One region of the Massilia sp. FBCC-B171 genome, then DNA from elsewhere that is predicted to be linked to it. Evidence: predicted binding sites of a transcription regulator. Region 1 holds the regulator's gene; each other region holds the start of a gene.
The links. The regulator LexA, encoded in region 1, represses DNA repair genes until DNA is damaged. The targets are predictions, from matches to a motif close to ACTGTATNNNNATACAGT.
Positions count from the first base shown of each region.

Region 2: dinB (DNA polymerase IV) is a predicted target of LexA. The motif match lies at 3,379-3,396, and genes of this name have one in related genera.
Region 3: NMB41_RS03070 (DNA topoisomerase IV subunit B) is a predicted target of LexA. The motif match lies at 6,411-6,428, and genes of this name have one in related genera.
Region 4: NMB41_RS10080 (ATP-dependent helicase) is a predicted target of LexA. The motif match lies at 6,449-6,466, and genes of this name have one in related genera.

Region 1 is NZ_CP101443.1:1,676,133-1,683,955, reverse strand. Features, by position in the region: gene rpsF (30S ribosomal protein S6) at 1-233, opposite strand, end outside; gene lexA (transcriptional repressor LexA) at 478-1,122, shown strand; gene NMB41_RS07580 (tetratricopeptide repeat protein) at 1,180-1,941, opposite strand; gene NMB41_RS07575 (cystathionine gamma-synthase family protein) at 2,019-3,260, opposite strand; gene purF (amidophosphoribosyltransferase) at 3,276-4,799, opposite strand; gene NMB41_RS07565 (CvpA family protein) at 4,869-5,357, opposite strand; gene NMB41_RS07560 (SPOR domain-containing protein) at 5,374-6,339, opposite strand; gene folC (bifunctional tetrahydrofolate synthase/dihydrofolate synthase) at 6,351-7,643, opposite strand; gene accD (acetyl-CoA carboxylase, carboxyltransferase subunit beta) at 7,731-7,823, opposite strand, start outside.
Region 2 is NZ_CP101443.1:5,329,139-5,336,961, reverse strand. Features, by position in the region: gene NMB41_RS24120 (PAS domain-containing hybrid sensor histidine kinase/response regulator) at 1-386, opposite strand, end outside; tRNA gene NMB41_RS24115 (tRNA-Asp) at 713-789, opposite strand; tRNA gene NMB41_RS24110 (tRNA-Val) at 826-901, opposite strand; gene NMB41_RS24105 (S8 family serine peptidase) at 1,499-3,280, shown strand; gene dinB (DNA polymerase IV) at 3,421-4,497, shown strand; gene NMB41_RS24095 (recombination-associated protein RdgC) at 4,585-5,481, shown strand; gene NMB41_RS24090 (asparaginase domain-containing protein) at 5,543-6,028, opposite strand; gene NMB41_RS24085 (L-asparaginase) at 6,166-6,921, shown strand; gene NMB41_RS24080 (D-2-hydroxyacid dehydrogenase family protein) at 7,050-7,823, opposite strand, start outside.
Region 3 is NZ_CP101443.1:648,534-656,356, forward strand. Features, by position in the region: gene parC (DNA topoisomerase IV subunit A) at 1-655, opposite strand, end outside; gene NMB41_RS03060 (J domain-containing protein) at 660-2,492, opposite strand; gene NMB41_RS03065 (molecular chaperone HscC) at 2,489-4,198, opposite strand; gene NMB41_RS03070 (DNA topoisomerase IV subunit B) at 4,223-6,220, opposite strand; gene NMB41_RS03075 (response regulator) at 6,502-7,317, shown strand; gene NMB41_RS03080 (gamma-glutamyl-gamma-aminobutyrate hydrolase family protein) at 7,388-7,823, shown strand, end outside.
Region 4 is NZ_CP101443.1:2,192,917-2,200,739, forward strand. Features, by position in the region: gene NMB41_RS10040 (erythromycin esterase family protein) at 1-859, opposite strand, end outside; gene NMB41_RS10045 (SRPBCC family protein) at 876-2,090, opposite strand; gene NMB41_RS10050 (phosphoribosyltransferase) at 2,087-2,797, opposite strand; gene NMB41_RS10055 (Hsp20/alpha crystallin family protein) at 2,891-3,361, opposite strand; gene fghA (S-formylglutathione hydrolase) at 3,557-4,396, opposite strand; gene NMB41_RS10065 (chromate transporter) at 4,464-5,048, opposite strand; gene NMB41_RS10070 (chromate transporter) at 5,045-5,632, opposite strand; gene NMB41_RS10075 (hypothetical protein) at 5,838-6,053, shown strand; gene NMB41_RS10080 (ATP-dependent helicase) at 6,495-7,823, shown strand, end outside.

The DNA.
Region 1 (7,823 bases):
AATGCGGTTTCCAGCTCGACCAGGGTCTCGTTGTCGCACTCGATGTTCATGCAGATGTAGTGTGCCTTCGGCAGCTTCTGGATCTGGTAAGCCATCTGACGACGGCCCCAGTCTTCGACGCGATGGATGTTACCGCCGCGTGCGGTGACGCTGGCTTTGTAACGCTCGATCATCGCCGGGACTTGCTCGCTTTGGTCCGGGTGGACGATAAAAACGATTTCATAATGACGCATGCAACACTCCTTGAGGACGTTTAAACAAATGCCCACCTCGGCGTCAAGACGAGTGTGGGAAGGGAAAGCCGGCAATTATAGCGCGCCTGGCCCGTCAGCGCAATCACCAGCGCCGAAGGACCCCGCGTCGCTGCGCTGCGACACCTTGCCGACAAGGAAATGTTAAAAATCGCGGATTTCCCTTGCATTCCCCGAAATACTGTACAAAAATACAGTCTACTCATACAACCGTGCCCGTATCACCATGCTCAAGCTCACCGCAAGGCAAGAACAGATCCTGAACCTCATTCGGGAAGCGATCGACAATACCGGCTTCCCGCCGACCCGCGCCGAAATCGCCAGGGAGTTGGGCTTCAAGTCGGCCAATGCCGCCGAGGAGCACCTGCAGGCGCTGGCGCGCAAAGGGGCGATCGAAATCGTTTCCGGCACCTCGCGCGGCATCCGCCTGATCGGCGCCTCGCTGCGCGATCCCGTGCCGGATGTGCCGCACGTGCCGGCCGCCCTGCTCATGTCGCTGCCGCTGGTCGGCCGCGTCGCAGCGGGCTCGCCCATCCTGGCGCAGGAACACGTCGAAGCCACCTATAACGTCGACCCGGCCATGTTCGGCGCCCGTCCCGATTTCCTGCTGAAGGTGCGCGGCTGGTCGATGCGCGACGCCGGCATCATGGATGGCGATTTCCTCGCCGTCAAAAAGATCGACAGCGCCAAGAACGGCCAGATCGTCGTGGCCCGCATCGGCGACGACGTCACCGTCAAGCGCTACCGCAAGACCGGCGAGACGATCGAACTGCTGCCGGAAAATCCGGACTTCAAGGTGATCCGGGTCGAACCGGGCGACGAGTTCGCGCTCGAAGGCCTGGCCGTTGGCCTGATGCGCAGCTGGCATTAAGAAAGCCGGACGTAAAAAAAAGTCGCTCGCGCGACTTTTTTTTCGTCTTGCGGCTGCTTATTTGCCGCCCTGACTGTAGTTGCTCTTGCGCGCCTCGATGTCGCGCGCACGCTCGGCAGACGGTGCTGTGCCGACGATGGCGTTGTGCTCCTTGACATAGGCCTCGGTCGCCGCGCGCCAGGCATCCAGGTCCGCCAGCACCAGCTTGGAGCTGACGCGCGCTTCCTCGGCCAGGTTTTCCTGCACCAGGCGCAGGCGCTCGTTGACGCGCGTCGTTTCGACCTGGTTCATCAGCTTGGCGATGTCAGGCGGAATGCGCTTGGTCAGGGGGAACGCAGCGTTCAGGTTCGCCACATAGGCGTTGTAGCAGCTCTGCCACTTGGAAATGTTGGCATTCACGCGATCGATCTCGTCGCTCTGCTTCGAAATGGCGGGAATGCGCGGCGCGGCGCAGCTGAACTTGCCGCTCTTGAGATCCTCGCCCTGGTAACGCTCGACCCATTGCGTGATCTCGGCCTGGCGTGCAAGGCGTTGCTTCATGAGGTCGAGCGAGGCGATTGCCACCGCATTGCCTTTGGCCGCGGCCTTGCGGAACCAGCTCTCCGCTTTGGCCTCGTCGACGGCACCGGCTTCGCCATACCAGTACATTTCGCCCAGGTGCTGCTGCGCTTCGACATTGCCTGCATTGCCGAGCTTGGTATACAGGCGCAGCGCTTCCGGGTAGGATTTTTTTGCGAACAGGGCGTTCGCGTCGGCCAGCTCATCGGCGTAGGCCGGGATGCACAGGCTCAATGCCAGGCACAGCAACAGTTTCTTCATGTGACAGACGCTTCCGGGTAAAGGCTCATCATACCGCGCAGCCCCACCCTGCTCAACCGGGGTTGCACGGCTTTACATCAGGCGCTCAGGGCGGCCCTGAAGTCTTCCAGCAAGTCCGCCGGGTCCTCGATACCCACCGACACCCGGATCAGCGATTCGGCGATGCCCATGCTGGCGCGGCGCTCGGCGCCCATCTCGAAGAAGATCGTGTGCGCCACCGGAATGACGAGGGTGCGCGTGTCGCCCAGGTTGCTGGCGGGGATGGCCAGCTGCAGGCGGTTCAGGTAGTCGAAGGGATCAATGTCCTCGCGCAGCTCGAAGCTCAGCAGCGAGCCGGCGGAGCGGAACAGCTCGCTCGTCAGGCCATGCTGCGGATGCGAGGCCAGGCCCGGGTAGTGGACAGCCGATACGCGTTGGTCGCCTTGCAGCATCTGCGCCAGCGCCAGCGCATTGGCGCAGGTGCGCTCCATGCGCAGCGCCAGGGTTTCGGCGCCGACCGCGATGTGGTGCGCCGCTTCCGGCCCGAGGGCCGCGCCGAAGTCGCGCAGGGCTTTCGCACGCAGCTGGGCCATGCCCTGGGCGCTGCTGGGCTGCTTGCGGAAATTGGCGGCGATGTTCGGGAAAGCGCTCCAGTCGAACAGACCCGTATCGGTGAGTGCGCCGCCGAGCGCGATGCCGTGGCCGGCGATCGATTTCGTTAAGGAATTGACGACCAGGCCGGCGCCGACGGCTTTCGGACGGAACAAATACGGCGTGGTCATCGTGTTGTCGACCACGTACAGGATGCCGCGCGCACGGCACAGCTCGCCAATGCGGGCCAGGTCGGCGACCTGGGTACGCGGATTGGCGATCGTCTCCACGAACACCATGCGGGTGTTCGATTTCAACACCGCTTCGACATTGCCCACATCGGTCGCATCGACGAAGTCGACCGCCACGCCCTGCCCCGCCACCGTCTGCCAGAGGCTGTTGGTGTTCCCGAACAGGAAGGAGGAGGAGACGATGTGGTCGCCTTCCTTCAGCAGCGCCTGGAACAGCGCGCCGATGGCCGCCATGCCGGTGCCGAAGCACAGGCTGGCCACGCCGTCTTCCATCTTCGTGATCTTGTCCTCGAGCGCGGACACCGTCGGATTACCCTGGCGGCCATAGCGGAAGCCCGGCTCCTTGCCCTGGAACACCGAAGCCAGCTGGCGCGCGTCGTTGTAGCCGAACGCGACCGAGGTATGGACGGGCTTGTGCAGCGAGCCCTGCTCGATCGCCTTGCGGCGGTCGTTGTGCAGGATGGTGGTCGTGAAACCGTAGTTTTTCTTGTCGCTCATGGTGTCACGCCCGGCTTATTCGGCGGCGACCGGCGGGTTCAGGTTCAACTGGGTCCTTACCTCGTCTTCCTGCTTCGGCTTGCCGCCATTGTGGCGCGCCGATTCGAGCTGGTCGAGATAGGCCGGCGTCACGTCGCCCGTCACGTACACGCCATCGAAACACGAGGCCTCGAAGTTGGTCAGCGCCGGGTTGACGTCCGAGATCGAACGCTTCAGGGCCTCGATGTCCTGGTAGACCAGGCGGTCGGCCGTGATCTCGGCGCAGACCTCTTCCACCGTGCGCCCGTAGGCGATCAGCTCGTCGCGGGTCGGCATGTCGATGCCGTAGACGTTCGGGAACAGCACCGGCGGCGCCGCCGACGCGAAGAACACTTTGCGTGCGCCCGCTTCGCGCGCCATCTGCACGATCTCGCGGCTGGTGGTGCCGCGCACGATCGAGTCGTCGACCAGCAGCACGTTCTTGTCCTTGAACTCGGAACCGATGGCGTTCAGCTTCTGGCGCACGGATTTCTTGCGCATGCCCTGACCCGGCATGATGAAGGTGCGGCCGATGTAGCGGTTCTTAATGAAGCCTTCGCGGTATTCGATGCCCAGTTTCAGGGCCAGCTGGATTGCCGCCGGGCGCGAGGAATCCGGGATCGGCATCACGACGTCGATCTCCTCGACCGGGATTTCCTTGCGAATTTTATCGGCCAGGTATTCGCCCATTTTCAGGCGCGTCGCGTAGACCGAGGCGCCGTCGATCACCGAATCCGGACGCGCCAGATACACGTACTCGAAAGCGCAGGGATTGAGCGACGGATTCTCGGCGCATTGGCGCTCGTGCAGGACGCTGTTCGAGTCGATGAACACGGCTTCGCCCGGCGCGATGTCGCGCACGAAACGAAAACCAATGCCTTCCAGGGCGACCGATTCGCTGGCCACCATGTATTCGACGCCGTTTTCGCCCTCGTTCATGCCCAGGCACAGCGGACGGATGCCGTAAGGATCGCGGAAAGCCAGCAAGCCGTGGCCGGCGATCTGCGCCACCACCGCGTAGGCGCCGCGCACGCGGCGGTGCACTTCGCCGACCGCCTTGAAGACGGCGTCGGCGTCGAGCGAATAGCCGTCGGCCGCTTCCTGGATCTCGTGCGCTAGCACGTTGAGCAGCACTTCCGAGTCCGAGCCGGTATTGATGTGGCGGCGGTCGTTGTGGAACAGCGCTTCCTTCAATTCGGCCTGGTTGGTCAGGTTGCCGTTGTGCGCCAGCGTGATGCCGAAGGGGGCGTTCACGTAGAAGGGCTGCGCTTCTTCCTCGCTCGACGAGCCGGCCGTCGGATAGCGGCAGTGGCCGATACCGGTATTGCCCTGGAGCGAACGCATGTTACGGGTGCGGAACACGTCACGCACGAGACCGTTGGCCTTGTACATCGAAAACATGCTGCTGTGATTGGTTGCAATCCCCGCTGCGTCCTGGCCGCGGTGCTGCAACAGCAACAATGCGTCATACAACAACTGGTTGACGGGGGTTTGCGAGACGACGCCGACGATGCCACACATGGTGCGCTCCTAAAAACTGAATGCTGTTACGGAAGATTTAAAAAATGGAAATCTTAAAACGCGATGAGGTCAAAATTTCAGGTGCTGCGCCAGCGCAGCAGGGAGAAAGGGCTTGACGGTGCGCGCGCCGGCCTCGGCCAGGGGGGCCAACAGCGCGTCTTTCCAGAAAGCTTGCTGGGGAATGGCGGTCATGGAACACAATATGACGGCGGCAAGCACGATTACAATCCCCCGCGCCAGGCCGAACAGGCCGCCGAGGCCCCGGTCCGCCAGGGACAGGCCGGACGCTTCGATCAGGGCGCCGATGGCCAGGGATAACAGGCCCATCAGAATGCGCACGCCGAGGAACAGGGCGACGAAGGACACGATCAGGCGCGCCGTGTCGCCGGGAATCATATCCGGTAACAGCGGCGCGAGGCGCGCGCCATATGCATTGGCGACCACGAAAGCGACGATCCAGCCTGTCAGCGACAGGATTTCCTTGACCAGGCCGCGCATGGTGCTGATCACCACCGAGGCCACCAGCACGAACAGGACGAGGTAATCGAAAATTGTCACAGTAAGCAAATGCGCATCAGACCGGAACCAGGAAGCCACCCAGGCCCAGGCTGCTCAACCTGGCCTTCGCCTTATCGGCTTCCTCGCGGCTGCTGAAGGGTCCCACTTGCACCTTGATCAGGGCGCCGGATTTTTTGGTGAAGGAGCTGATGCCGCCGGCGCGCAGGCGTGCCTGCAATTCGTCGACTTTTTCCTGGGTCGCCAGGGCCGCCACCTGCACCACATAGCGCTGGTTGGCCTCGGCCTTGTTCTCCGCGCGCGGGTGGGTCTCGGCCGGCTTGGCGGCAGGTTTGCCTTCCAGCAGCGCCAGGGCGCGCGCGGCATCGGACTCTTTCGGGCGCGGGGCGACCGGTTTTTCTTCCGGCTTTTTCGCAGCCGGTTTCTCGACCGGCTTGTCGGCAAGCTTGCGCTCGGGCTTCGGTTCGGGCTTGCGCTCGACGAGCTTCGGCTCCGGCTTGACGGGCTTGACCTCGCGCTCGCTGTAGACCAGGGGCGGCGGCTCGTCCACGGCCGCGGGCGCCTTGGCGGTGGCCGGTTCGGTGCTGCGCGCGTCCGGCGTCGTCAGCGGCGGCGGTGCGATGATTTCCTCGTCCTGGTCGACGCTGTCGGCGGCCGGCACCGGGCTGGCCGGCATCGGCAGCGGGGGCGCTTTATCTTTCGAGGGAATCTGGATGGCGATGTCGCCGGCCAGGGGACGCGGTTCGGAATCGAGCAGCATCGGCAAGCCAATTGCGGCGGCCAGTGCCAGCGCGACAGCCCCTACCAGGCGGCGCCGTGCGCGCTTCTTTTCCGGCAGCATCGGGTCGCCTCCGCTGCGGCTGCGGCGCGAACCGCCCTGCCCGCTTTCGTTCGCGGAATTGGCGTGGCTGGCGCGCTTGGCGCGGGCCTGCTGCCCGAAGTCGTCATCGTCGCGCGAAAAACGGCCACTGTCCTGGGCGGTGCTTTCTTGCTTGTTTTTACTGAAAATCGAGAACAAGCCCATGCGTCTGTATGTCAGTGAAGAGAGTTTTTTCGGGCGGCCATCACGCCGGCGACGGTGTAGAACGAGCCAAAGACCACAATTCTATCATTCTCCTCGGCACGGCTCACCGCATTTGCGAAAGCGGCGGCCGGATCGGCGAAGGCGGTGACTGAAAAGTCGGCGTCCTTGGCGCCGGCCGGGCGCAATGCGGCGACCTTTTCGGCAAGCAGCACGCTCCCGGCGGAACGCGGCGACGGCAGGTCGGTGACGCACCAGTGGTCGACCAAGCCGGCCATCGGCGCAATCACGCCGGCGATGTCCTTGTCGTCCATGATGCCGAACACGGCATAGGTATAGCGGTGAAAGCCCATGGCGCCGAGGTTCTGGGCCAGGGTGGCGGAGGCGTGCGGATTGTGGGCGACGTCGAGCACCGTGGTCGGACGCCCGGCCAGCACCTGGAAGCGGCCCGGCAGCTCCACCAGTGCAAGCCCGGTGCGCACTTCCTGCGCGCCGCATGGCAATTGCATGCGCAGCGCTTCAAGGGCGGCCAGCGCGGCCGAGGCGTTCAACAACTGGTTGGCGCCGCGCAGGGCCGGATAGGCCAGCGAATTGCGACGCTGGGTGCGCCCGCCATAGCTCCACTGCTGCTGGTCGCCCTGGAAGTTGAAATCGCGCCCGATCAGCCACAGGTCGGCATCAATATCGGCGGCGTGCTGGATCAGCGATTGCGGCGCCAGCGGGTCGCTGCAGATCGCGGTTTTGCCAGCGCGGAAAATACCCGCTTTTTCGAACCCGATTTCCTCGCGCGTGTCGCCCAGATAAGCCGAATGGTCGATGTCGATGCTGGTGACGATCGACACATCGGCGTCGACCACGTTCACCGCGTCCAGCCGTCCGCCCAGGCCCACTTCGAGAATGGCGACATCGACGCCGGCTTGCGAGATCAGGTGCATGATCGCCAGCGTCGTGAATTCGAAATAGGTCAGCGCAATATCGCCGCGCCGGCTTTCCACGAAATCGAAGCTTTCCACCAGCATGGCGTCGCTGGCCATCTCGCCATTGATGCGGGCGCGCTCGTTAAAGTCGAGGAAGTGCGGCTTGATGTAGAGGCCCACGCGGTAGCCAGCATGCAGCAGGACCGACTCGAGCATCGCGCAAGTCGAGCCCTTGCCGTTGGTGCCGGCCACCATGATGACGGGACAGGCAAACTGCAGCGCCATGCGTTCCTTGACGGCGCGGACGCGGTCCAGGCCCATGTCGATATGGGTTTCGGCGTGGCGCGACTCGATCAGCGCCAGCCACTCGGGCAAGGTGTTGGGAAGCATGGAATGGAAAGGTAAATGCGTTGAAACGAAAAACCGGCGACCCGCATTGCAGATCGCCGGCTGGAATGTCCGTGATGCGAAGCGCCCTTAAGCGACGACTTCGGCAGGCTGGTTCTGCAGCAGGGCCAGAAGGCGCGCGATTTCTTCACGCATCTTGCGGCGGTCGACGATCATGTCGAC
Region 2 (7,823 bases), 1.9 Mb from region 1:
GCCGCGGTCACGTCGCGCGACACCGCCAGCAGGTTCTGGACCCGGCCGTCGTCGGCATATACCGGGGTGACGATGACGTCCCACCAGCGCGGCGTGCCCTTGGCGGTCGGGCAGAAAGCCTTGAACTGGCCAGTGCCGCCGCTGTTCGCCAGCGCGATCGCGGCCTCGACCGCGTCCCGGCTTTCGGTGGGCCAGAACGTGCTCCACAGCCTGCCTGCAAAGCGGGTGAAATCGTCGATCTGCATGATGCAGATGCCGTTCCTGTTCATCGCCACGACCTTGCCGTCAGTGCTGAGCAGCTTGAGGCAGTCAGGGCTGCTTTCGAACAGTTGCAGCCCAAGGGCGTTGGTATCGAGGAGGGGAGAGGTATCGGCGTATTGCTGCATGCGGGAAGCGTCTAGTGGGCCAGGGAGGGCATCGTGAATGCTGAGAAGCTTACCAATACCATGGAAGGCAAAGGCTGACTGTTCGTTTGGTAACGTCCACGCACACGAAGCAGGAAAAGTGAAACGGAATGGAAAAAGGGCCCGACGAATCGGACCCTTTAACTTTAATGCTGGCGGAGCGGACGGGGCTCGCCCACGTTCCGCGGGCCGCGGATTCCCTTGCAAGGGAATCCCTTCGAGCCCCAAACCGTACTCCCCGCAGGGGGAGTACTCCTGCGCGGAAAAAGAAAAAAGGCCCGACAAGTCGGACCTTTTTTCTTTAATGCTGGCGGAGCGGACGGGGCTCGAACCCGCGACCCCCGGCGTGACAGGCCGGTATTCTAACCAACTGAACTACCGCTCCGTTTTTACTGATCGGTTCCTCGCTTCGAACTGAATCTGGTGGGCGCTGAGAGGCTCGAACTCCCGACCTAATCCTTGTAAGGGATCCGCTCTACCAACTGAGCTAAGCGCCCGGCTCACCGTATTCTGTTCGTCTGACGCTTGTCACTGCGTCTGAAGAGGCCCGAATCATAGCGTAAGGCTTCGCGAATGTGCAAGAGTTTTTCTGAAAATATGCAAAACCCGTTTCCGGCGTATTTTCCGGATTCAGCTGCCGAGAGAGCCCGGCAGTGGGGAATTTAGAGTAACTATTAATTACAGGAGGCTGACAAAACACAATTCAATGTCAAAAACTGCAAGCACAGCCGAACGAACGCCCCCCTGCACGGTCTTTTTCATGCGTGATTCATAAAGTTAAGTCTTGCCTTATATGCAAAGTAATGGTTGTTGTGACGATGATAATGAAATCTTGCCGTACGTTATTTGGTGTACATACGAACCGTGCAAATAAACGATGGTTTTGTTAAAACAGCGGTTCAAAACGTTGCAGAATTGCCGCACTTGATTCGAAATACCCGACAAACATTTTTTCTCCGCAGTACATTTTCCGAGCCGCCAGTTCGAGGGCACTTCGGACTTATCCCGAAGACCATAAACCAAGGCATTGCCTTGACGGAAAACTACACAAAGGGCTCAACATGAAGTCGACGCATTCGATTCACCCATGTTTGTTGAAAGTCGCTGTAGCAGTCTCCATCGCCACCGGTTCGCTGGCTTCCGCCTCCGCCGCTGGCACCGCTCCTGAAGCACAGGCAGCGGGCACCTCCCAGTTCATCCTCAATACCGACCGCCTGATCGTCAAGTACAAGGACGCCAATGTGGGCGGCGCCCAGGCCCGTGTCGCGACCGCGATGACGTCCGGCCGCCAGGCCATCGCCGACCGTGCCGGCCAGCAGCTCGGCCTGCGCCTGCAGGCGCTGCGCACGACCGCCACCGGCGCGCACGTGTTCAAGATCGACCGCAAGGTCTCGGTAAAAGAGGCCGATGCGCTGGCCAAGGAGATGATGGCACGCGACGCCACGATCGAATACGCTGAGCCCGACCGCATCATGACCAAGATGGCCACGGCCAACGACCCGATGTACGCCCAGCAGTGGCACTACACCGAAACCACCGGCGGCCTGCGCCTGCCGGCCGCCTGGGACAGCTCGACCGGTACCGGCGTGAAGGTTGCCGTGATCGACACCGGCATCCGTCCACACGCCGACCTGTCCGGCCAGTACGTCGGCGGCTATGACTTCATTTCCGACGCCGCCATCGGTAACGACGGCAATGCCCGCGATGCCGATCCAAGCGATCCGGGCGACTGGACCGCCGCCAACGAGTGCGCCGCCGGCGAACCGTCGTCGACCTCGAGCTGGCACGGCACCCACGTGGCCGGCACCATCGCCGCCAAGACCAACAACAGCCTGGGCGTGGCCGGCGTTGCCTATAACGCCCGCGTGGTTCCGGTGCGCGTGCTCGGCAAGTGCGGCGGCTACACCTCGGACATCGCCGACGCCATCATCTGGTCCTCGGGCGGTACCGTCTCCGGCGTGCCGGCGAATGCCAACGTGGCCAAGGTCATCAACATGTCGCTCGGCGGCGGCGGCGCCTGCGGCACCACCACCCAGAACGCGATCAACAGCGCACGTTCGCGCGGCACCGTCGTCATCGTCGCGGCCGGTAACGAGAACATGAACGCCAGTAACTCGAATCCGGCCAACTGCGCCGGCGTCGTGACGGTCGCTGCCACCAACCGCAACGGCGCCCGCGCACCGTATTCGAACTACGGCACCGTGGTCGACGTCGCAGCCCCAGGCGGCGACGCCAACGGCTACATCCTCTCGACGCTCAACGCCGGCACCGCCGGTCCGGGCGCCGACAACTACGCCGGCTACCAGGGCACCTCGATGGCGACGCCGCACGTCGCCGGCGTGGCCGCGCTGATGCTGGCGAAGAACAGCGCGCTGACCCCGGACCAGATCGAGGCTAAGCTGAAAAGCACGGCACGCGCCTTCCCTGGCACCTGCTCGCAGTGCGGTACCGGTATCGTCGACGCGGCAGCGGCAGTGGCTTCGGCCACCAGCGTGACCCCGGTCGGCCCGACGATCTCGGAAACCGAGTCGAATAACACGATCTCGACCGCGAACGCCATCAGCACCACCGGCACCACCGTCAACGGCACCATGAGCGCCTCGACCGACAACGACTACTTCGTGCTCCAGCTGCCAGCCGGTAAGACGCTGTCGGCAACGCTGACCCCTGGCCTGTCGACCTCCGACTATGACCTGTACATCTACAACAGTGCAGGTACGCAGCTGGCCCTGAGCGAAGCGGGCGCCGGCGCGACCGACTCCGCTTCGGTGTCGAACACGACCACCGCCACTGCGGCCCGCTATGTGCGCGTCAAGTACTACGGCGGCGGCACGGGGGCGACCAATGGCAAGTACACGCTGAAACTGAACTGGTAATCAGCGGTTTTTGTAGTTCGCTTGATCTGACGCGCGGCTTGCCGCGCGTCTTTTTTTGTCTTGCGCTTGCCCTTGCACCAAATCCGAATTGACGAGATACTGTACGGAATTACAGTAGTCGGCCCCCGGCCGCCGCCAGAGTGAACGCCCCCGCACGTAAAATCATCCATTGCGATTGCGACTGCTTCTATGCGTCGGTCGAGATGCGCGACGACCCAACGCTGCGCGGGCGTCCGCTCGCCGTCGGCGGGCGCGCCGACCAGCGCGGCGTGGTGGCGACCTGCAATTACGAGGCGCGCCGCTATGGCATCCATTCGGCGATGGCCACCGCCCAGGCCATGAAACTGTGCCCGGAACTGATCGTCATTCCGCCGGCCATGGAAAAATACCGGATCGCCTCGCGCCAGATCATGGAGATCTACGCCGACTACACCGACCTGGTCGAACCGTTGTCTCTCGACGAAGCCTATCTCGACGTCTCGAATTCGCCGCACTGCAAGGGCAGTGCGACACTCATCGCGCAGGAAATCCGGCGCCGCATCGTGGAGACGGTCGGCATCACGGCCTCGGCCGGCGTCGGCCCGAACAAATTCGTGGCGAAGATCGCCAGCGACTGGAACAAGCCCGACGGCCTGTTCCTGGTGCGGCCGGAAGAAGTCGATGCCTTCGTGTCGGCGCTGCCCGTGAAAAAACTGCACGGGGTCGGCAAGGTGACGGCGGCCAAGCTGAACAAGCTGGGCGCGCAAACCTGCGAAGACCTGCGCGGCTGGACGATGCAGGAGCTGCAGCACCACTTCGGCAGTTTCGGCGCGCGCCTGCACGACTTATGCCGCGGCATCGACAACCGCGAAGTCAGTCCGGAGCGCGAACGCAAGTCGGTCAGCACCGAGGAAACCTATACCAATGACGTGCCGGACCTGGCGGCCTGCCTGGCGCTGCTGCCCGATTTATATGAACACCTGCTGGGCCGGATCAAACGTGCCAGTGCCGAAAAATTCATCAACAAGTTATTCGTCAAAATTAAATTTTCGGATTTTCAGCAGACCACCGTCGAGTGCGTCGGGTACGCGCCGCACTTGCCCACCTTCGCGCGGCTGATGGAAACCGGCTGGCTGCGCGCCAGCCGCCCCGTGCGCCTGCTGGGTGTGGGTGTGCGGCTGGGCGATACCGAATATGTCGAACAGCTGCGCCTGTTTGACGAACACGCAACACATTAAAAAAGCGTTTGTTGCCACCCGAAAATACGGGGGCTGCAGCGTGTAAAATGTCGTTCCCCTGAAATACTGAGACAACAGAAAGCAACTATGTGGTTCAAGAATCTTCAGATTTACCGTCTGCCCGCACCGTGGGCCTTTACCCCTGAACAGATGGAAGCGGCGCTGGCGCCGATGGCCTTCACGCCTGCCAACAGCAATGAGCTGCTGCGCCAGGGCTGGGATGCGCCGCGTCCGAACGGCGGTCTGGTTCACGTCGTCAACAAGCAGATGCTGATGATGCTGGGCACCGAAAAGAAGCTGCTGCCGAGCTCGGTCATCAACCAGGTCGCCAAGGCCAAGGCTGCCGAGATGGAAGAGGCGCAAGGTTTCCCGCCAGGTAAAAAGGCGATGAAAGAACTGAAGGAACGCGTGGCCGAAGAACTGCTGCCGCGCGCGTTCACGATCCGCAGCAACACCTGGACCTGGATCGACCCGGTCAACGGCTGGCTGGTCGTTGACGCCGCCAGCCCGGCGAAGGCCGATGAAGTGGTGAAACTGCTGCTCAAGGGCGTGGACCGCATGCCGCTCGAGTCGCTGCGCGTGCAGCGTTCGCCAGTGGCCGTGATGACCGGCTGGCTGGAAGCCGATGAAGCGCCGTACAACTTCACGATCGACCAGGACACGGAACTGCGCGCCACCGGCGAAAGCCGCGCCGCCGTGCGTTACGTCAAACACTCGCTCGACCCGGACGACATCCGCCGCCACATCGCCGCCGGTAAACAGTGCACGCGCCTGGCGATGACCTGGAACAGCCGCGTCAGTTTCGTGCTGACCGAATCGCTGGCGATCAAGGGCGTCAAGCCGCTGGACGTCATCAAGGAAGGCGAGAGCGTCACCAACAGCGACGACGAGCGTTTCGACAACGACATCATGCTGATGACCGGCGAGCTGGCGAAGATGCTGGCCGACCTGGTGGAAGCACTGGGCGGCGAAGCGAAGGCCTGATCGGCCTGTGGTGGCCACCTTGCCATCGATATAACAACGGACCCTGCTGGGTCCGTTTTCATTACAGCGGCTGGAACACCCCCGCCGTGCGATTCTTCGTCACATTATCCCAGGCGAACACTTGTCCGTTCATGCCGACATACACGCCGGGCGCCAGCGTTTGCGCCACACCGCAGGCAAAGCCGAGGTTGAAAAGTGCGTCGGAATTGGCGATTTCGTAGGGGATCATCGCGCCGGTCAGGACAATGGTCTTGCCGAGGTTTGCGGCGCCCAGCACGGCAGCCGTCTGCGGCATGGTGTCGGTGCCGTGGACGATGACGATTGCTTTTTCAGCGGCAGCCTGGCAGGCCTCCAGCACGCGCTGGCGGTCGGCATCCTGCATGTCGAGCGAATCGAGCAGCGGCAGCACTTGCAGCTCGACCGGAATGGTCAGGCGCGCGCGCTTGACGACGTCCGGCATGTGGCTCTCGGAAAAGCCGAGTACGCCCGTCAGTTCGTTGTAATGTTTGTCGAAGGTGCCGCCGGTGGCGATGAGTCGCAAAGTCATATCGGTTTATAAACGCAGAAAAAAAAGGTGGGTCATCATAGCGCCAAACGGGTGTGTATCCATATGTGACTGCGCTAGAATCGGCTGGATCGGATGAGTAGACTGATCTCTTTTTCAAGCAAGCCCAACAGAATTGTATGAAAGCCCTTGCTCCAGGAACCGTTATTTTCCACCGCCACCGCGGGTATGGCGTGATCACCCATGTCAACCTGCTGACCGGCTGGATTTCCGCCCGCTTCGGCAACGAAGCGCGCACGCTCGACCTGAATTTATCGAGCGACGAAGTCCAGCACGCCGATGGCGAACCCATCCTTTTCAGGCGCGCGCCGCCCGACCGCATGCCGCATGCGCGCCTGATGGCCGCCGTGCGCGCGCTGCACCAGGCCGGCTACCAGAAGCTGTATTTGTATTCCTGGCCCAAGCCGTCCGGGCTGCACTGGCGCTGGCATCTGTTCACCGGCCAGCGCAACTGGATGCAGCGCTCCTGGCGCGAAGGCTGGTACGGCTCTGGCGCCGAGTACAACAACAATCCCGTCATGGGATGGGGCGACACGCCCGGCGCCACGACCGACGAGCTGATCCACGCGCTGGCGAAATTCGATCCGCAAGGCCTGGCGCAAGCGCTGGGCCGCGACGAGGACCACACGGCCTGGTTCGCCGACACCTGCGAGGCGCTGCTGCCGGGCTACATGTACAGCCTGAACGTCGAGCGCCCGCCGGGAGGCGGGCTGATCGAGGCGCCGCCGGTGCCGGTGGTGGCAGTGCGGGCCGGCTTGCCCGCGTATGCCGGACCGGAAATCGGCTGGCCGCCGGGCTGGGCCGGCATGTGGACGCGTTCGCACGTGATGCCGGCGCGCAAAATCAATCTGACGGGTGAGCCGGAGTTGCGTTGAACGGATCGATCACGCTGCACAGGATGTAGGGTGGGCGGGTCTCCCGCCCACGCGTTCAAATCATGTCCGATCGGCCTGCGCGACAGATCTTGCTCGGATTGAACGCGTGGGCAGGAAACCTGTCCACCCTACGACCCTAACGCTTCAGGGTTCAGGATATTCGTCGGGTTGCCCGCCGCGAAATTGGCAATGTTCTCGAACGCCGCCCTGAAATACATCTCGTAGCTGTCCTGCTCGACATACCCCAGGTGCGGCGTCGCCAGCACCGTGGGAATGCGCAGCAGCGGCGCATCAACCCCCAGGGGTTCCTCGGTGAACACGTCCAGCGCCGCCATTCCGGGCCGCCCGGCATGCAGCGCCGCCTCCAGCGCGCCTGGTTCCACCAGTTCCGCACGGCTCGTGTTCACAAATAAGGCATCCGGCTTCATGCGCGCCAGGTCGGCGGCGGTGACGATCCCGCGCGTGGCGTCCGCCAGTCGCAGGTGCACGCTGAGCACATCGGCCTCGGCAAAGAAGGCCTCGCGCGACGCGGCCATGTCGCAGCCATCGGCAGCCGCCGCGGCGCGGCTGGCGTCGCTTCCCCAGACCAGCACGCGCATCCCGAAGGCCTTGCCATAACCGGCCAGCAGCTTGCCGATCTTGCCGTAGCCCCAGATCGCCAGCGTCCGTCCGCGCAGCACGCGGCCGAGTCCGTTGAGTTGGGGATTCACGGACGCCGTCTGCCACGCGCCTTCTTTCAGGCCGGTGGCATACGGCACGATCTTGCGGCTGGCGGCCATGATCAGCGCCCAGGTCAATTCGGCCGGCGCGACTGGCGAGCCGGTGCCTTCGGCAATCGCAATCCCGCGCGCGCTGGCGGCGGCCACGTCGACATGCCCGCTGACCTTGCCGGTCTGCGAAAT
Region 3 (7,823 bases), 1.0 Mb from region 1:
TCAGCTCGGCGTGCGACATCTTCGGGTTGCGGATCATGGCCACGGCCGCATCGGCCACTTCGCGCAGGTTGTGCGACGGGATTTCGGTGGCGAGACCGACGGCGATGCCGGAGGCGCCGTTCAGCAGCACCATCGGCAGCCGTGCCGGCAGCGTGCGCGGCTCCAGCGTCGAGCCGTCGTAGTTCGGCTGGAAGTCGACCGTGCCCTGGTCGATCTCGTCCATCAGGAGGCGCGAGATCGGGGTCAGGCGCGCTTCCGTGTAGCGCATCGCCGCCGCGCCGTCGCCGTCGCGCGAGCCGAAGTTGCCCTGGCCGTCGATCAGCGGATAGCGCAGCGAAAAGTCCTGGGCCATGCGCACCAGGGCGTCATAGACCGACTGGTCGCCGTGCGGGTGGAGTTTACCGAGCACGTCGCCGACCACGGCCGCCGATTTGCGCGGCTTGGCGGTCGGGCCGAGACCGAGTTCGTTCATCGCATACAGGATCCGGCGCTGCACTGGCTTCTGGCCGTCGGCCACGTCGGGCAGGGCGCGGCCCTTGACGACCGAGACCGCGTAGTCGAGATAGGCGCGTTCGGCGAAGGTCGACAGGGTCAGGGTTTCGATGTCGTCGCTTGGCTCGGCGGCTTGTTCGAATAAATTTGCTTGAATAGTCATTTACTTACGAAAATTGATGTTGATTCTTTTTAGCGCGGATCATGTTTACGAGCATGAAGATCGCGACGGTGGACAGGCCCAGGACGATTCCGTCCAGTGGCGGCCGGTTGAGTGCGGACGACTGCGGCAATTGCATGGAAATACCGATCCACAGGATGAGCGTGCCCAGCAGCGCCAGGCCATGGAAAAGGGTGGGGCGCGACAGCGTCATCCCTGCCAACAGCCATAACCAGCTCACCGCCGCGTGGATGTGCGCGGGGAGAGGCGAGGCGTCGGCGCGCGCGACCAGCACGATCGCAGCAAGGAGCCATGCACAGCGCAGCGGGAGAATCCACTGCTCCCCTTTGCCCAGCCACGCCCACAGGTCCGTACCGCCGCGCTGCAGAAACAATACAGCGCAGTAGACGCTCGCGATGCAGGCGACGAAGCCGTAAGCGGGATATGCCTTGATCGCCAGGCTGTAGCCGAAAATCCCGGCGATGGTTGCGGCGATGACGAAGACAGCTCTCTCGAAAACAGCGGAGTTGGCGAACGTGGCTGCCAGCGCACAGAAGACCATCGCCACGTTTACCAGCACGGTAAGGAAGGTCGATGGCGACGGAATGAACATAAGCGCAGACACCAGTGCGTAGCTCGCCATCCAGCCGAACTGCCAGCGCGGCTGCTGGCGCGACTCGTGCATCAGCTCCGAGATCAGGTCCCGGCTGCGCCCGGCGAGGGCTGGCAGGCATGCCCATGCGGCTCCGCCAGCCAGCGCCAGCGGCAGCCACAGGGCCAGCAGGAGGTGCGGTTTGATCGCCTGACCAGAAGAGTCTTCGCGGGCCAGGGCGATCAGGTAAGGAGCGACCCCGATCGCTGCAGACCACAGCGCCGTGTCGAGGAAATAGTAGCGGCCCGCGACGCGCCGCTCCCACTCCTCGAACACAGCACGGTTCAGTTTGAAGTGCAGGAGCTCCGGGTGGAACGCGCGGATTCGTGCGATTTCTTCCTGCAAGGCGAGCGTGAAGCGTCGTTCGACGGTACTGTGGAAGCGTCCGCCGGCACTGTCCGAAAGCAGGGCGGCAACGGCCGGTTCCTTGCCCGCGCGGGCGCGCAGTGCGGCGTAGGCGTGGCCGGCACGCAGCCTGCCCGAGGCTTCCATCGCTGCCTCGGGCAGGCGGCGGCTGATAAACCCGTCGTCGTCTCCCCACCCGTAAAACGAGGCAATCGCTTCGCGCAGCTCGTCCGGACAGGCTTCCGCGGCACAGTACTGGACGGCAAAGAGCTCGACGTGCTCGCGCACTTCGAGGTTGAGCATGTCCTCGCTCTCGTCGAGCTGTTTGAGGTGCCATTTCGGCGCCACGTCCGCATGGCCTAGGAAATGGACCCACAGGCGCTGCGCCTGCTCGAAGGCGGCGTGACTTGCTGCCTCGGCCTGTGCGCGTGCTTCTTCGCGTTCGCGCCGGCGCTGTTCTTCAAGCGCGGCCGGGTCGACCGGCGCGCGAAAGGCGGCCACCGGACGCTCCCAGGCTTCCTCGCGGAAGGCCGCGACCGGATGCTCCCACGCCTCCTCGCGCAGGAGCGGCGCGGGAACTTCCTGCAGCGCTCGCGCTTCGAGCACGGCGGGCACCGGCGCGAACGCCTGCAGCGCCGGCTCTGCGTTTTCCTCGTTTTCTTCGTCTGTTTCGACGACCACGAACTGCGCCATCCGCAGCGCCAGCTGGTAAGCCTCGTTCAGCGCCTGGAACGCGGCCGGGTCATCCTCCGGGCGCGTCACTTTCAGCCGGCGCGCGTAGGCACGCTTGATCTCGCGCGTGTCCGGCGTCGGCGCGATGCCGAGGGTGGTCCAGATGTTCACTCCAGGCCGCCCCGATCGAGCTCGCCCATGAGCTGCTGCAGCGCTTCGCGCGCGCGCCGTGCCGCCTGGTGATCCTGGCGCTCGAGCACCGCATGGAAGGAAGTGATCTGGTGTCCCAGGTACTGGCGCGCATCGCCCAGCAGTTCCTGGTACAGGCGGTCGGCTTCGGCCATGACGGTACGGTTCTCGATCTGGTCGCGTGGATGGATCTTCAGCTCGGCCAGTTCGGCCAAGCGCTGCTGCACCTGTTCCGGGGTCATCACGCCGGCGTTTTCAGTGATTACCAGCTTGTGCTTTTCGCCGGTCTGGTCGACCGTGATTTCCGCTTCCAGCACGCCGCTCACGTCATAGGTGAAGCGCACGTCGGCGCTGATCTCGCCGGCCTTCTTGGGCGGGATCGGGAAGTCGATCGCGCCCAGGTAGACATTGTCCTTTACCAGCCGCGCTTCGCCCTGGTAGACCAGTACGCGCAGCGCTCTCTGGCCATCGGTCAGCGTCGCGATGTTTTGCGAGCGCGACACCGGCACCGTCGAATTGCGCTCGATGATGGGCAGGTAGTGGCCGCCTTCGTAGTTGTTGGGCCCCAGCTGGCGCGAGATGCTGATGCCAAGCGAGTAGGGCGCGACGTCGGTCATCACCACTTCCTCGAGGGCGGCGTCGCGCATCTTGAGGCCGGCCTGCACCGCGGCGCCGAGCGCGATCGCGTGGTCCGGGTCGAGATGCACGTTGGGGAAGCGGCCGAACATGCGCGAGACCAGTTTGCGCACGATCGGCATGCGCGTGGCGCCGCCGGCCAGCACGATGGCATCGAGTTCGCCGGCCTTGATGGTGGCGTCGCGCAGCGCGCGGTCGACCGGCTTGCGCAGGCGCGCCAGCAAGGGCTCGCACAGCTGCGCCAGCGTATCTTCGTCGAGGTCCCAGGTGAATTCCTGGCCATCGTGCTGGAAGCTCATGCGCGTGCGCGGCGACTCCGACAGCGCGCGTTTGACGCGTTCGGCTTCGTCGCGCAGGCGCTGGACCTGGCCGCGCGCCAGCGTGGCCGGGCCCAGTGCGCGCGCCAACCCGCTGCGCTCGTAAAAGCCGCGCACCATGATTTCGACAAAATCCTCGCCGCCGAGGAAGTTGTCACCCGCCGTGGCGCGCACTTCCATCACGCCTTCGAACAAGTCGAGGATGGAGACGTCGAAGGTGCCGCCGCCGAGGTCGAAGACGAGGATTTTTGTTTCTTGCTGGCTGTCCTGGATGCCGTAGGCAAGCGCCGCGGCCGTTGGTTCGTTGAGCAGGCGCTCGACGCGCAGCCCGGCGAGCTGGCCGGCGGCGCGGGTTGCTTTTCTTTGGGCGTCGCTGAAGTAGGCCGGCACCGTGATGATCGCTTCCTCGACCTTGTGGCCGAGCCAGGCTTCGGCGTCTTCCTTGAGCGCGCGCAGCACCAGCGAGGACAGTTCTTCCGGGCGGAAGTCCTGCCTGCCGAGGCGGGTCACGCGTTCGCTGCCCATGTAGCGCTTGAACAGGGAAGTGGAGAGTTCGGGATGGGTTTGCAGGCGCGCACGCGCGGCCGCGCCGACCAGGACGGTGCCGTCCTCGTCGATGCCGACGCAGGACGGCGTGAGGAATTCGCCGAGGGCATTCGGAATGATGTGCGCCTTGCCGTCGCGCCAGGCGGCGACAAGGCTATTCGTGGTGCCCAGGTCGATTCCAATGATCATGGTCAGATGTCCGTGAGCTGTCTGTCAGATGTCCGCTTCGGTTTCGTTTCCGTGTTCCTCGATCCACGCGCGGCGGGCAGCGGCTTCGCCTTTGCCCATCAACATGTTGAAGCGTGCGCTCGATTCGCCGTGGTCGAACGCGCCCAGGGCCACCGGCAGCAGGCGCCGGGTGTCCGGGTTCATCGTGGTTTCCCACAGCTGTTCGGCGTTCATCTCGCCCAGGCCCTTGAAGCGGGAGATGTTCCAGCTGCCTTCCTTCAGGCCGTCCTTCTGCAGCTTGTCTTCGATCGCCAGCAGTTCGCCGTCGTCGAGCGCATACAGCTTTTGCAGCGGCTTCTTGCCGCGCGGCGGCACGTCGACGCGGTACAGCGGCGGTCGCGCGACGCAGATGTGGCCATGCTTGAACAAGGCAGGGAAGTGCTTGAAGAACAGTGTCAACAACAATACCTGGATGTGCGAGCCGTCGACGTCGGCGTCGGACAAGATACAGATCTTGCCGTAGCGTAAACCCGACAGGTCCGGCGAATCGCCATGCGAGTGCGGGTCGACCCCGATCGCGACCGAAATGTCGTGGATCTCGTTGTTCGCGAACAGGCGGTCGCGGTCGGTTTCCCAGGTATTGAGCACCTTGCCGCGCAGCGGCAGGATTGCCTGGTATTCCTTGTCGCGGCCCATCTTGGCGGAGCCGCCCGCCGAATCGCCCTCGACCAGGAAGATTTCGTTGCGGGTCAGGTCGGTCGACTCGCAATCGGTCAGTTTGCCCGGCAGCACGGCCACGCCCGAGGATTTTTTCTTCTCGACTTTTTGCAGCGAGCGCATGCGCGACTGCGCCTGCTTGATGACGAGATCGGCCAGCTTCTTGCCGTATTCGACGTGCTGGTTCAGCCACAGCTCGAGCGGCGGTTTCGTAAACGTCGAGACCAGTTTGACGGCGTCGCGCGAATTCAGGCGTTCCTTGGTCTGGCCCTGGAATTGCGGGTCCAGCACTTTGGCCGACAGCACGAAGGAGACGCGGGCAAACACGTCTTCCGGCAGCAGTTTCACGCCTTTCGGCAGCAGGCCGTGCAGTTCGACGAAGCCTTTGACGGCGCCAAACAGGCCGTCGCGCAGGCCGGACTCATGCGAGCCGCCGCTTGGGGTCGGGATCAGGTTGACGTAGGACTCGCGCACCACGCCGCCTTCCTCGTTCCAGGCCACGACCCAGGCCGCGCCTTCGCCTTCGGCAAAACTCTCGTCGCCGGAAGCCGCGTAACCCGCGCCCTCGAACAGCGGGATCACGGTCTGGCCGCTCGAGCTCTGGTTCATGGCCTCGACCAGGTAGCCGCGCAGGCCTTCGTCGTAGCGCCAGGTCTGCACGTCGCCGGTCTTTGCAATGGTCAAGGTGACGGTCACGCCCGGCAGCAGCACGGCTTTCGAGCGCAGCAGGCGCACCAGGTCGCCCATCGGGATGTTCGGCGAATCGAAATACTTGGCGTCCGGCCAGGCGGTAACGCGCGTGCCGTTCTTCTTGCCGCCGCGCTCGAAGGGCGCGGAGGTGAGGGGTTTGACGACGTCGCCGGCGGCGAAGACCAGGTTGTGGATGCCGTTGCCGTCGTCGGTTTTGCGCCAGACCGTGATTTCGAGGCGCGTCGACAGGGCGTTGGTGACCGAGACGCCGACGCCGTGCAGGCCGCCCGAGAACGCATAGGCGCCGCCCGAACCCTTGTCGAACTTGCCGCCGGCGTGCAGGCGCGTGAACACGATCTCGACCGTGGACACGCCTTCTTCCGGGTGGATGCCGACCGGGATGCCGCGGCCGTCATCCTCGACGGTGACGGAACCGTCGACGTTCAGGGTGACGCCGATGTTGCTGCAGTAGCCACCGAGCGCCTCGTCCGAGGCGTTGTCGATGACTTCCTGGATGATGTGCAGCGGGTTCTCGGTCCGGGTATACATGCCCGGGCGCTGCTTCACGGGCTCGAGGCCCTTGAGGACGCGGATGGATGATTCGCTGTAGTCGGGTGCGGGTTTCTTGGTTGCCATGCTGATCAGTGTTTTTGCGGAAGCCTGCGTATTCTACTGTGTCGGGCTATCTTGTCGCAGGGAAAAAGTACGGGTGGCGTAAGCGATAGTGCTTGTCAATGTTATGAAATCTGACTAGATTGGTACGCAAGGTTGCTACGTCAAGCGGCCCTGAGAAACCGTTGAGCGGAAGGCATTCGCCAAGAGGCATACTGTACATGCATACAGTAATTGTCGCAAGCCAGCCAGCTTTTTGCGCAACAGGTCCGGAGCCAGGCAACAGGCACCCACCGGTGACCATCATGCATGCACAAAAAATTCCGACTGCCGTCAGCCTGCTCGGGTTCAACCCGGAGCAGGCGGCACAGCTGGCCGCGCTGCTGGCTGCCGCGCCACGCTCGGGACCGCTGTATGCCTGCCTGCACGACGACAGCCTGCAGGAACCCGACATCGTCCTGGCCGACGGCGCCAATCCGGCGGCCCTGGCCTGCCTCGACGGCATGCGCTGCGCGCCGCCGGCGCTGGTCGTCGGCGGCCCGCTGCGGATCGGCTACGACCACCTGGCGCCGCCGATCGAAGCGGCTTCCCTGTATGACGCCATGGCGCACCTGCTGGCCGAACGGCGGCGCGCGCTGGCGTTGCTGCACGCGCGCGGCCAGCCCTTCCTGGCCGAACGGCGGCGCCGCCCGCGCTTCGGACCGAACTGCGGCTGCGCGGCCGAACGGCGCCCGCCGCGCGACGGCAAGGTGCTCATCGTCGACAAGGGCGGCGCCTTCCGCGACCACCTGGCCGGCCTGGTCGGCGCGCGCGGCCCGGCGATTGCCTGGACCGACAGCGCGCCGATGGCGGTGCGCCTGTGCGACGAAACCAAAATAGCGCTGGCCATGATCAACACCGCCGCGCCGAACATCGATCCCTATGCCCTGAGCCGGACCATCAAGGCCCAGGAAGGGGCAGGGCGCACGGCCGTGGTGCTGCTGGTCGGGCGCACCTTCAGCTACGACAGCACGCTCGCGCGCGACGCCGGCGTGCGCGGCCTGCTGGAAAAGCCGGTGGGCGACCGCAGCCTGGTGTGCATCCTGCAAAGGCTGACGAGCCTGCCGGAGTTGCCGGCCTGAAGAGCTCAGCCGGTGTGATTTTGTTACAACTTCGAATCGTGCGCGGCAATGGCAGGGCTATATTTGGGTCATGGCAGACGATCAACCCAAGCGACGCGGCGAGGCGCCCGGCCCGCCGCTGGAAAACCGTGAAGATGCACCACAGCGCGTCCCCGACCGCCGCGCGGCCAGCGGCACGCCACGCTACCAGCGTCCCGGCGACACGCCCTTGCTACTTGCCGGTCGCGTGCTGCGCTCGCGCTGGCGCTCCCTGCGCGACCGCTTCAGCCGCGACTTCATGCGCCGTACCCTGCGCATCGGCGTCTCGGCCCGCATCTTTCATCCCGAACCCGGCTCCACTGGCCTGCGCAGCAAGAACCTGCAATACCTGGAAGAGTCGATCGCCCAGTGGGTGATGTCGCGCGACGTGCTGGTGTTCATGATCCCGACGGTGAACACGAACGGCTTGCTCCACCCCAGTAACATCACGCTGCGCCACTATGCGCGCCACCTCGATGGCCTGGTGC
Region 4 (7,823 bases), 520 kb from region 1:
GGGCCCAGACGACGATTTTTGCCGGCGTTCCATCCTTCGAGAGGTGGCGGGTGAGCGCGTCGAGTGTCTCGGCCATGTGGCTGTCGCGCAGGTTCCAGGATGAGACCCGGCCGCGGAACATGGTCCGGTAGTATTCTTCGGCGTTCTTGACCAGGCGCGCGTTCTGCTGGGCGTAGAAGAAGGCGTCCTCGCGCGAGGCGCCGTCGGCGCGCATGTAGTCGTAGGCGCGCTGCTGGAGTTCGTGCAGTTGGGTCAGTACCCCTTGCTGGCAGGATTCGGACATGCCGACGCCGGTTGCGTAGCCATAGTGCTGGCTGTCTTCGCCGTAGTGGTCGAAGCAGGCATAGCGTCGCCGGGCTTCCTCGGCGGCGGTGGGATCGACCTCCTCGAGATAACGCACAACTTCGCGCACCGAGGTAAACAGGCTGTAGAGATCGAGCCCGTAGAACCCGACCTTGGGATCGGCCTGCAGGCCCGCGTTGTGCGTGCGCAGCCAGTCGATGAAGTTGGCGACGTCGGTATTGCGCCACATCCATGCCGGAAAACGCTCGAAGCCAGACAAGGCCTCGTCGGCATTCGCGTCCGGTCCTTCGCCGCGGACATAGCGGTTGACGCGGTAGGCGTCCGGCCAGTCGGCCTCGACCGCCACAGCGGTGAAACCCTTTTCGCGGACCAGGCGCTGGGTGATGCGCGCCCGTTCCTCGTAGAACTCGTGGGTACCGTGGGTCGCTTCGCCGAGCAGCACGAAGCGGGCGTCGCCCACGAGCTTCATGAGGGCGTCGTAGTCGCCTGCCCCGCCAGAGAGCGGGTGGGCGGCAGCGGCCAGCGCCGCGGCGCTGATGTCGATCGCCGCTGTCATGGCATACGAACCTGTGTCAGTGCAAGAAGCGGCTTCCCGACTTCTCGCGCTGGGCGGCATCGTGCGGGATGGCGCCGCGCTCGATGTAATGCTTCATGCGTGCCAGGTCGTCGTCCATCTGGCCTTTCGGGTCGGAACCGAAGAGCGCAGCTGCCGCATGGCCGAGCGCGCCGGCCGGCGGCGAATAGGACAGGCGCACGGTGACCAGGGTGCCGCCGCGGTAGGGCTCGAACTCGACCGCACCGGAATTCGGGATCTGGGCACCGGGCTCGCTGCGCCAGGCCAGGCGGCGGTTCTTGTTCTGCTCGGTGAGCACCGAATCGAACTCGAACTGGGTGCCTGCCGGACCCTGCACCGTCCAGTGCGAACGACGGCGGCCGAGGTCGCGCACGTCGACCACATGCGACATGAAGCGTGGGAAGTTCTCGTAGTTGTTCCACATCTCGTAGACTTCGGACGGCGAGGCGTCGATGCGGATCGTCTTTTCCAGGTCGATCGGGCGGGCGCGACCGCTGCCGCTGCCGAGCAGGCTCGATAGCGAGGAGCCGAGGCTGCCGCCGGTGGCATTGCTGCGTGCTGCCAGGGCAAGGGCGGCCAGGCCAACCGCGCCGGCCACCGGCGAGCGGCGGAACAGGCCAAGCAGGCCCAGCAGGCCGCCGCCAACCACGGCCGGGTTGCGCAGCAGGGAGGCCAGGTCCTTGCGGTCTTCGATGTGCAGGGCTTTGGAAGCGCTGTCGACGGCCTGGCCGGCCATGCGGCCCAGGCGCGACGCCGCGGCGCTGGCGCTGTGCGAAGCGGAATCGAGCATGCGCGAAGCGCCGGCTACCGTGTCGTCGTAGACGTGGCGCGCCGAGCCGTTCGGCTTGGCGGACTCGTAGGTGCTTTTTGCGCGCGAACCGGCTTCATCGAGATACTTGCCGGCCGTGCTGCTGGCCTCGTCGATATACTTGCCGCCCGTCTTGCCGGCATCGTCGAGCAGCGCGCCCGCGGCTTCGCCGGCATGGCGCGCGGCCGAGCCGATGCGCTCGCCAATGCCGTGCCATGCATTGCCGAGCGCACTGCCGGTACGCGACCCTGCATTGCGCAGCGCCGTGGTCGAGGTCGCGCGTCGTGCGCCGCCACGGTCCGGGTCGAGCATGTACATCAGCAGGGCGCCAGCGGCGGCCCCGCCCAGCAGCTTGGCAAGATCGCGTGCTTCGATGCTGTGGTCGGTGGTAGTGGTATGTCTCATGTTCCGTCCTCTCTGTTGGGTTGTCGCAGTTGTTCATGGGGCGGGCGAAGGGCCTCGGTACGCCAGGCCATCGCCAGCAAGTCCTGCACCTCCTCGTCGCTCGTCTGGTCGAACGTGTCGTACCACTGGCTGACCGCCCTGAAAAACGGCGGTGCGGCCAGGCATGCCAGTTCGTCGGCCAGCGGCGCCAATGCCGCCAGCGTGTCGGGCGGCGCCACGGGCGCAGCCACGACGACGCGCCGGGCGCCGTGTCCGCGCGCCACCTGGACCGCGGCCTGCATCGTCGACCCGGTGGCAATACCGTCGTCGACGATGATGACGTCGCGTCCTTCCAGCACCGGCTGGGCGCGTCCGCCCCGGTAGAGGCGGCTGCGCCGTTCGATTTCAAGCAGCTCGCGCGCGGTGATCGCGTCGACCTGTTCCTGCGTTACGCCCATCAGCCCGGGCACACCCGGCTGGAGTACGCGCACGCCGCCACTGCCGACGGCCCCGATCGCGTACTCGGGCTGGCTCGGCAAGCCCAGCTTGCGCACGAGCAGGATGTCGAGCGCAAGTTCGAGCGACATCGCCACCGCGAACGCGACCGGCACGCCGCCGCGCGGCAGCGCAAGCACGATCGCGTCCGGCCGCTGCGCGTAAGCGGCAAGCGCTTTTGCAAGCAGCTTGCCGGCCTGCGCGCGGTTCCTGAAACGGCGAACATCGGCCATCGCGGTCAGTCCCGGGAGCACGACCGGCCATGGCCGCCCGGATGCTCCTGTAAATGTTGGCCTGCTCGTTCGAGCCCGTCAGACCCGGCCCGCTTACTGGATGTCGAGCCGCCGCACCGTGCCGCCCTGTTTTTTCGGCAGCGTCAGGTGCAGCACACCGTTTTCCAGTCTTGCCTGCGCGGCTGCATCGTCGACCTCGGACGGCAAGGTAAAGCTGCGCATGAACTTGCGTGCTGAGCGTTCAGAATACACCACGTTTTCGCCCTCGCGCCGCTCGTTTGCCTTGCGGCATTCTCCTTCAATGGTAATGCGCTGGCGATCGATGGCGACCTTCAGGTCCGTCTTCTCGACGCCGGGCATTTCGGCCTCGATTTCATATTCTTTTTCGGTCTCGCGCAGGTCGAGCCGGGGGATGCTGGCGCCGGCGTCGGCCCAGGCGCCGCTCTGGGCAAGTGGCGCGAAGAAGTCCTCGAACATGTTTTCGACGAGGCGGCCGAATCCCTCCTCGACCGTGCCGGGGCGGTAGGCCGACAGGGGCGAATTGGTTCTCCTGACGAGATTCATGGTGAGCCTCCTTTCTTCACGATGAATGCGCGGCATGGCGCCGCACTTGATTTATAGGGCAGCGCCGGGGCATTTTCAAGGAAGGGAAAAGGCGCGCGCGAGTCTGCCTGGCGGCGGTTTTGCGCGGGAACAGAAAGGGTGCAGCCGGCCGGAACCTTGAGCTGTTCCGGCGGTCGATATGACAGGAAGTTTGCGTCAGCCGAGCTGGCGGCGATGCAGGCGCAGATGCTCTTCGACGAAGCTGGAAATGAAGTAATAGCCGTGGTCGTAGCCCGCGTGGCGGCGCAGGGTAAGCGGCTGGCCGGCCTCGAGGCAGGCCGCCTCGAAAGCGTCCGGATTGAGCTGGTCAGGCAGGAATTTATCGGCCAGTCCCTGGTCGATCAGGATGCCCTGCGGGAAGCGTACCGGGCCCCCGGCCACCAGCTCGGTGGCGTCATAGGCGCGCCAGCTTGCCTTGTCGGCGCCGAGATAGCCGCCGAAGGCTTTTTCGCCCCAGGGGCAGCGGCTTGGCGCGGCGATCGGCGCAAAGGCCGATACCGAGCGGAACAGCTCAGGGTTGCGCAGGGCCAGCACCAGGGCGCCGTGCCCGCCCATCGAGTGGCCGAAGATGCCGCAGCGGTCGGCATCAAGACCAAACTCGCGCAGCACCAGTTCGCGCAATTCGAGGATGTAGCTGTACATGCGGTAGTGACGCGACCATGGTTCCTCGGTCGCGTCCACATAGAAGCCGGCGCCCAGGCCGAAGTCCCAGCTCTCGGCCTCGCCCGGCAGGTTGGCGCCGCGCGGGCTGGTGTCGGGCATCACCAGCACCAGGCCTTCCTCGGCCGCCACGCGCTGGGCCCCGCCCTTGGTGGCGAAGGTCTCTTCGGTACAGGTCAGGCCGGCCAGGTAGAACAGCACCGGCAGCGGCTTGTCTTCAAAGCCGGGCGGCAGGTAGACCGAAAAGCGCATCGGCAGGCCGATCGCGCTGGAGTCGTGCTGGTAGAAGCGCTGGACGCCGCCGAAACAGGCGTGTTCGCTGAGGAGAGTGGGCATGGGGGGCTCCGGGTGGTCGATACCGCAAGTATGCCATTTCGGCAAACCGCGTGCAGCAGAGTCCCTCTTATACGAATCCGAATGCGCCCAAAACGGCGCCCGCACCCAGCACCCACAGCAGGTGCAGTTTCGTGCGCCAGATGAGCACGCAGCTGGCCAGCGCCAGCAGCCAGAGCGGCCAGTGCACGCCCGGGCCGCCGGCCGAGCTGGCAAGAATCCAGGCGGTCGAGAGCAGCAGCGCGATCACGACCGGCCCCATGCCCTGCTTGAAGGCGCGCACCGTGCGCAGGTCGCGGTTGCGGTGGCCCCATTGCGCGACCTGGTAAGTAAAGATGGTCGACGGCAGCAGGATGCCGGTCATCGTCACCGCCACGCCCAGCAGCGCGGCAGTCAAGCTGCCGGCGTTCATGCCGACATTCCAGCCCATCAGCGCCACGAACAGCACGTTTGGTCCGGGTGCGGCCTGGGCCAGCGCGATCGAATCGTTGAACTGGGCCTGGGTCAGCCAGCCGTGCTGCTCGACCAGGAAACGGTGCATTTCCGAGGTTGTCGAAATTGCGCCGCCGAGCGACATCATCGACAGCAGCAGGTAGTGGGCGAACAGGTTCAGCCAGTCATGCCAGTCGAGTGTGATGTGGATGGCCGTGCTCATCGCAAATTCCTGTAGGCCAGCACGCAGCCGAGGCTGCCCAAGCCGAGCAGCACGTAGAAGAGGGGGAATTTCAGCAGTGCGACCAACACGAAGCCGGTCACGCCGATTGCCACGCACCAGGGCAGGGGCACCGGACTGCGTTTCAGTGCCACGGAGAGTTTCAGTCCGGCCGCGGCAATCAGCCCGGCCGAGACGGCTGCCATGCCGCGCAGGGCGCCGGCCACGTAAGGATTATCGGCGAAGCGGGCGTGCAGCACTGCCAGCAGCAGCACCAGCACCAGCGGCACGGCCAGCATGCCGCCGAGCGCGGCCAGGGCGCCGCGCAAACCGAAATAGCGTGCGCCGATCATCATCGACAGGTTGACGACGTTCGGGCCCGGCATGATCTGGGCCACTGCCCAGTCCTCGATGAATTCGTCCTGGGTCAGCCAGCGCTTGCGCTCGACCAACTCGCGCTGGACGACCGCCAGCACGCCGCCGAAGCCTTGCAGGGCGAGCACGGTAAAAGCGAGAAACAGGTCGAGCAGGGAAGCGGGCTGGGGATGCGGCGCTGCGGGGAGGGCTGGTGCGGACGGTGAACTCATCCTGCGATTATCGCGCCGACCCGTCTTCCTGTCACGCAGGTCTCGGGTGCGCCTTCAAGCCCCGCCGAACCCGCGCGCGGCGCGCAGCTGAAAACGTGTATTTACAACTATTTCATATTTTCGATGGGAAGTTGACATTGACATTGTTCCGTATTGATGAATACTGCCTAGGGCCAAACATTCAACCTGACAAGGCGAGGTTACGATGGAGAATCCCCAAATCGAGCCGGCGGTGCTTACGACCGTCATGGACGAAGCGCGTACCGATGCGCGCCAGCGTGTGATTGTCGATGCCGGCATCGCGGTGCAGGACAGCACGAATACCATGTCCGCCGTGGAATACCTGCGCACGCGCGATATCCATGCGCACGTCATCGAACGGGTGCTGCTGGAACCGCACCGGCGCCGGTCGGGGTCGTGAAAGTTTCTTGAAGCAAGGCATTTTCGATATCAAAGAATCATGTTTGTTGCGCCCGACCTGCGGCGCTTATACACACAAATTTCTTTTTTTCATGTTCAAGCCGGTTTCAACATGGCCTTGCACATGATCTCGCAAGTCATTGATTTTCCATGAAACGGGCATTGCCTGTCGAACGGGCAAGTTGTTGAAAGCCGCATGCGGACGGCATTTCGGCCTGTCAAGCCCCGACTTTTCCACAAAGTTATTCACAGACTTTGTGGATATCCGGAAAAGTCCTTTAGTTACGGCTACTTAGGCAAGGGCATCGCGTGATGCGCGTACCCGGCTCCACCTTCCCGTCATCTATTTACGACAGCAGCGGCGCGTACGAGTGGAAAAAGCACTTGCCGAGCGCTACTGGACAAATGTACAGTAGCGTTGTTTCCTAATTGCCACTTGCTCATGTCCGCTGCCACAGTTGCGCCCCCTACCGACGATCCCTTCGCCAGCCTCAATCCGGAGCAGCGCGCGGCCGTTGAGCATGACATCGGGGCCAGCACGAGCCGGCCGCTGCTGGTGATCGCCGGCGCCGGCTCGGGCAAGACCAATACCCTGGCCCACCGCGTGGCGCGCCTGATCATGGGAGGCGCCGACCCGCAGCGCATTCTGCTGCTGACCTTCTCGCGGCGCGCCGCCAACGAGATGACCCAGCGCGCCGGCAATGTGCTGCAGCGGATCATGGGCGGGCGCACCGAGGGCGCGGCGGCCTTGCCCTGGGCCGGCACCTTCCACAGCATCGGCGCGCGCCTGCTGCGCGAATTTTCCGGCCGCATCGGCCTCGACGAATCCTTCACCATCCACGACCGCGGCGACTCCGAATACCTGATGGGCCTGGTGCGCCACGAGATCGGGCTTACCCAAACGGCCAAGCGCTTCCCCCTGAAGGGCACCTGCCTGTCGATCTATTCGCGCGTGGTGAATTCGCGCGAGCCGCTCGACCTGGTCTTGCAGAGCACCTTTCCCTGGTGCTGCGAATGGGAAGCCGAGCTCAAACGCCTGTTCGGCGCCTATGTCGACGCCAAGCAGGAACAGAACGTGCTCGACTACGACGACCTGCTGCTGTTCTGGGCCGAGATGGCGGCCGACCCCGAGTTGGGCCCCGAGATCGGTTCCCTGTTCGACCACGTGCTGGTCGACGAATACCAGGACACGAACCGCCTGCAGGCGGCCATCATCACGGGCATGAAGCCGGACGGGGAGGGCGTGATGGTGGTCGGCGACGATGCCCAGTCGATCTATTCCTTCCGCGGCGCGACGGTACGCAACATCCTCGACTTCCCGGCGCAATTTACCCAGCCGGCGCAGGTGATCACGCTCGACCGCAATTACCGTTCGACCCAGCCGATCCTGGACGCCTCGAACGCGGTGATCGCGGCCAGCCTCGAGCGCCACGCCAAGACGCTCTGGACCGACAAGGCGGCCAGCAGCCTGCCGCAACTGGTCCTGATACCGGACGAAGCCGAACAGGCGCGCTGGGTCTGCAACCGCATCCTCGAGCACCGCGAAGCCGGCATCAAGCTCACCACCCAGGCCGTGCTGTTTCGCGCCGCCAGCCATAGCGCGGCGCTGGAACTGGAACTGATGCGCCGGAATATTCCCTTCGTCAAATTCGGCGGCCTGAAATTCCTGGAAGCGTCCCACATCAAGGACGTGCTGGCCGTGCTGCGCTTCGCCCAGAACCCGAACGGGCGCATGGCGGGTTTTCGCGTGCTGCAGCTCATCCCCGGCATC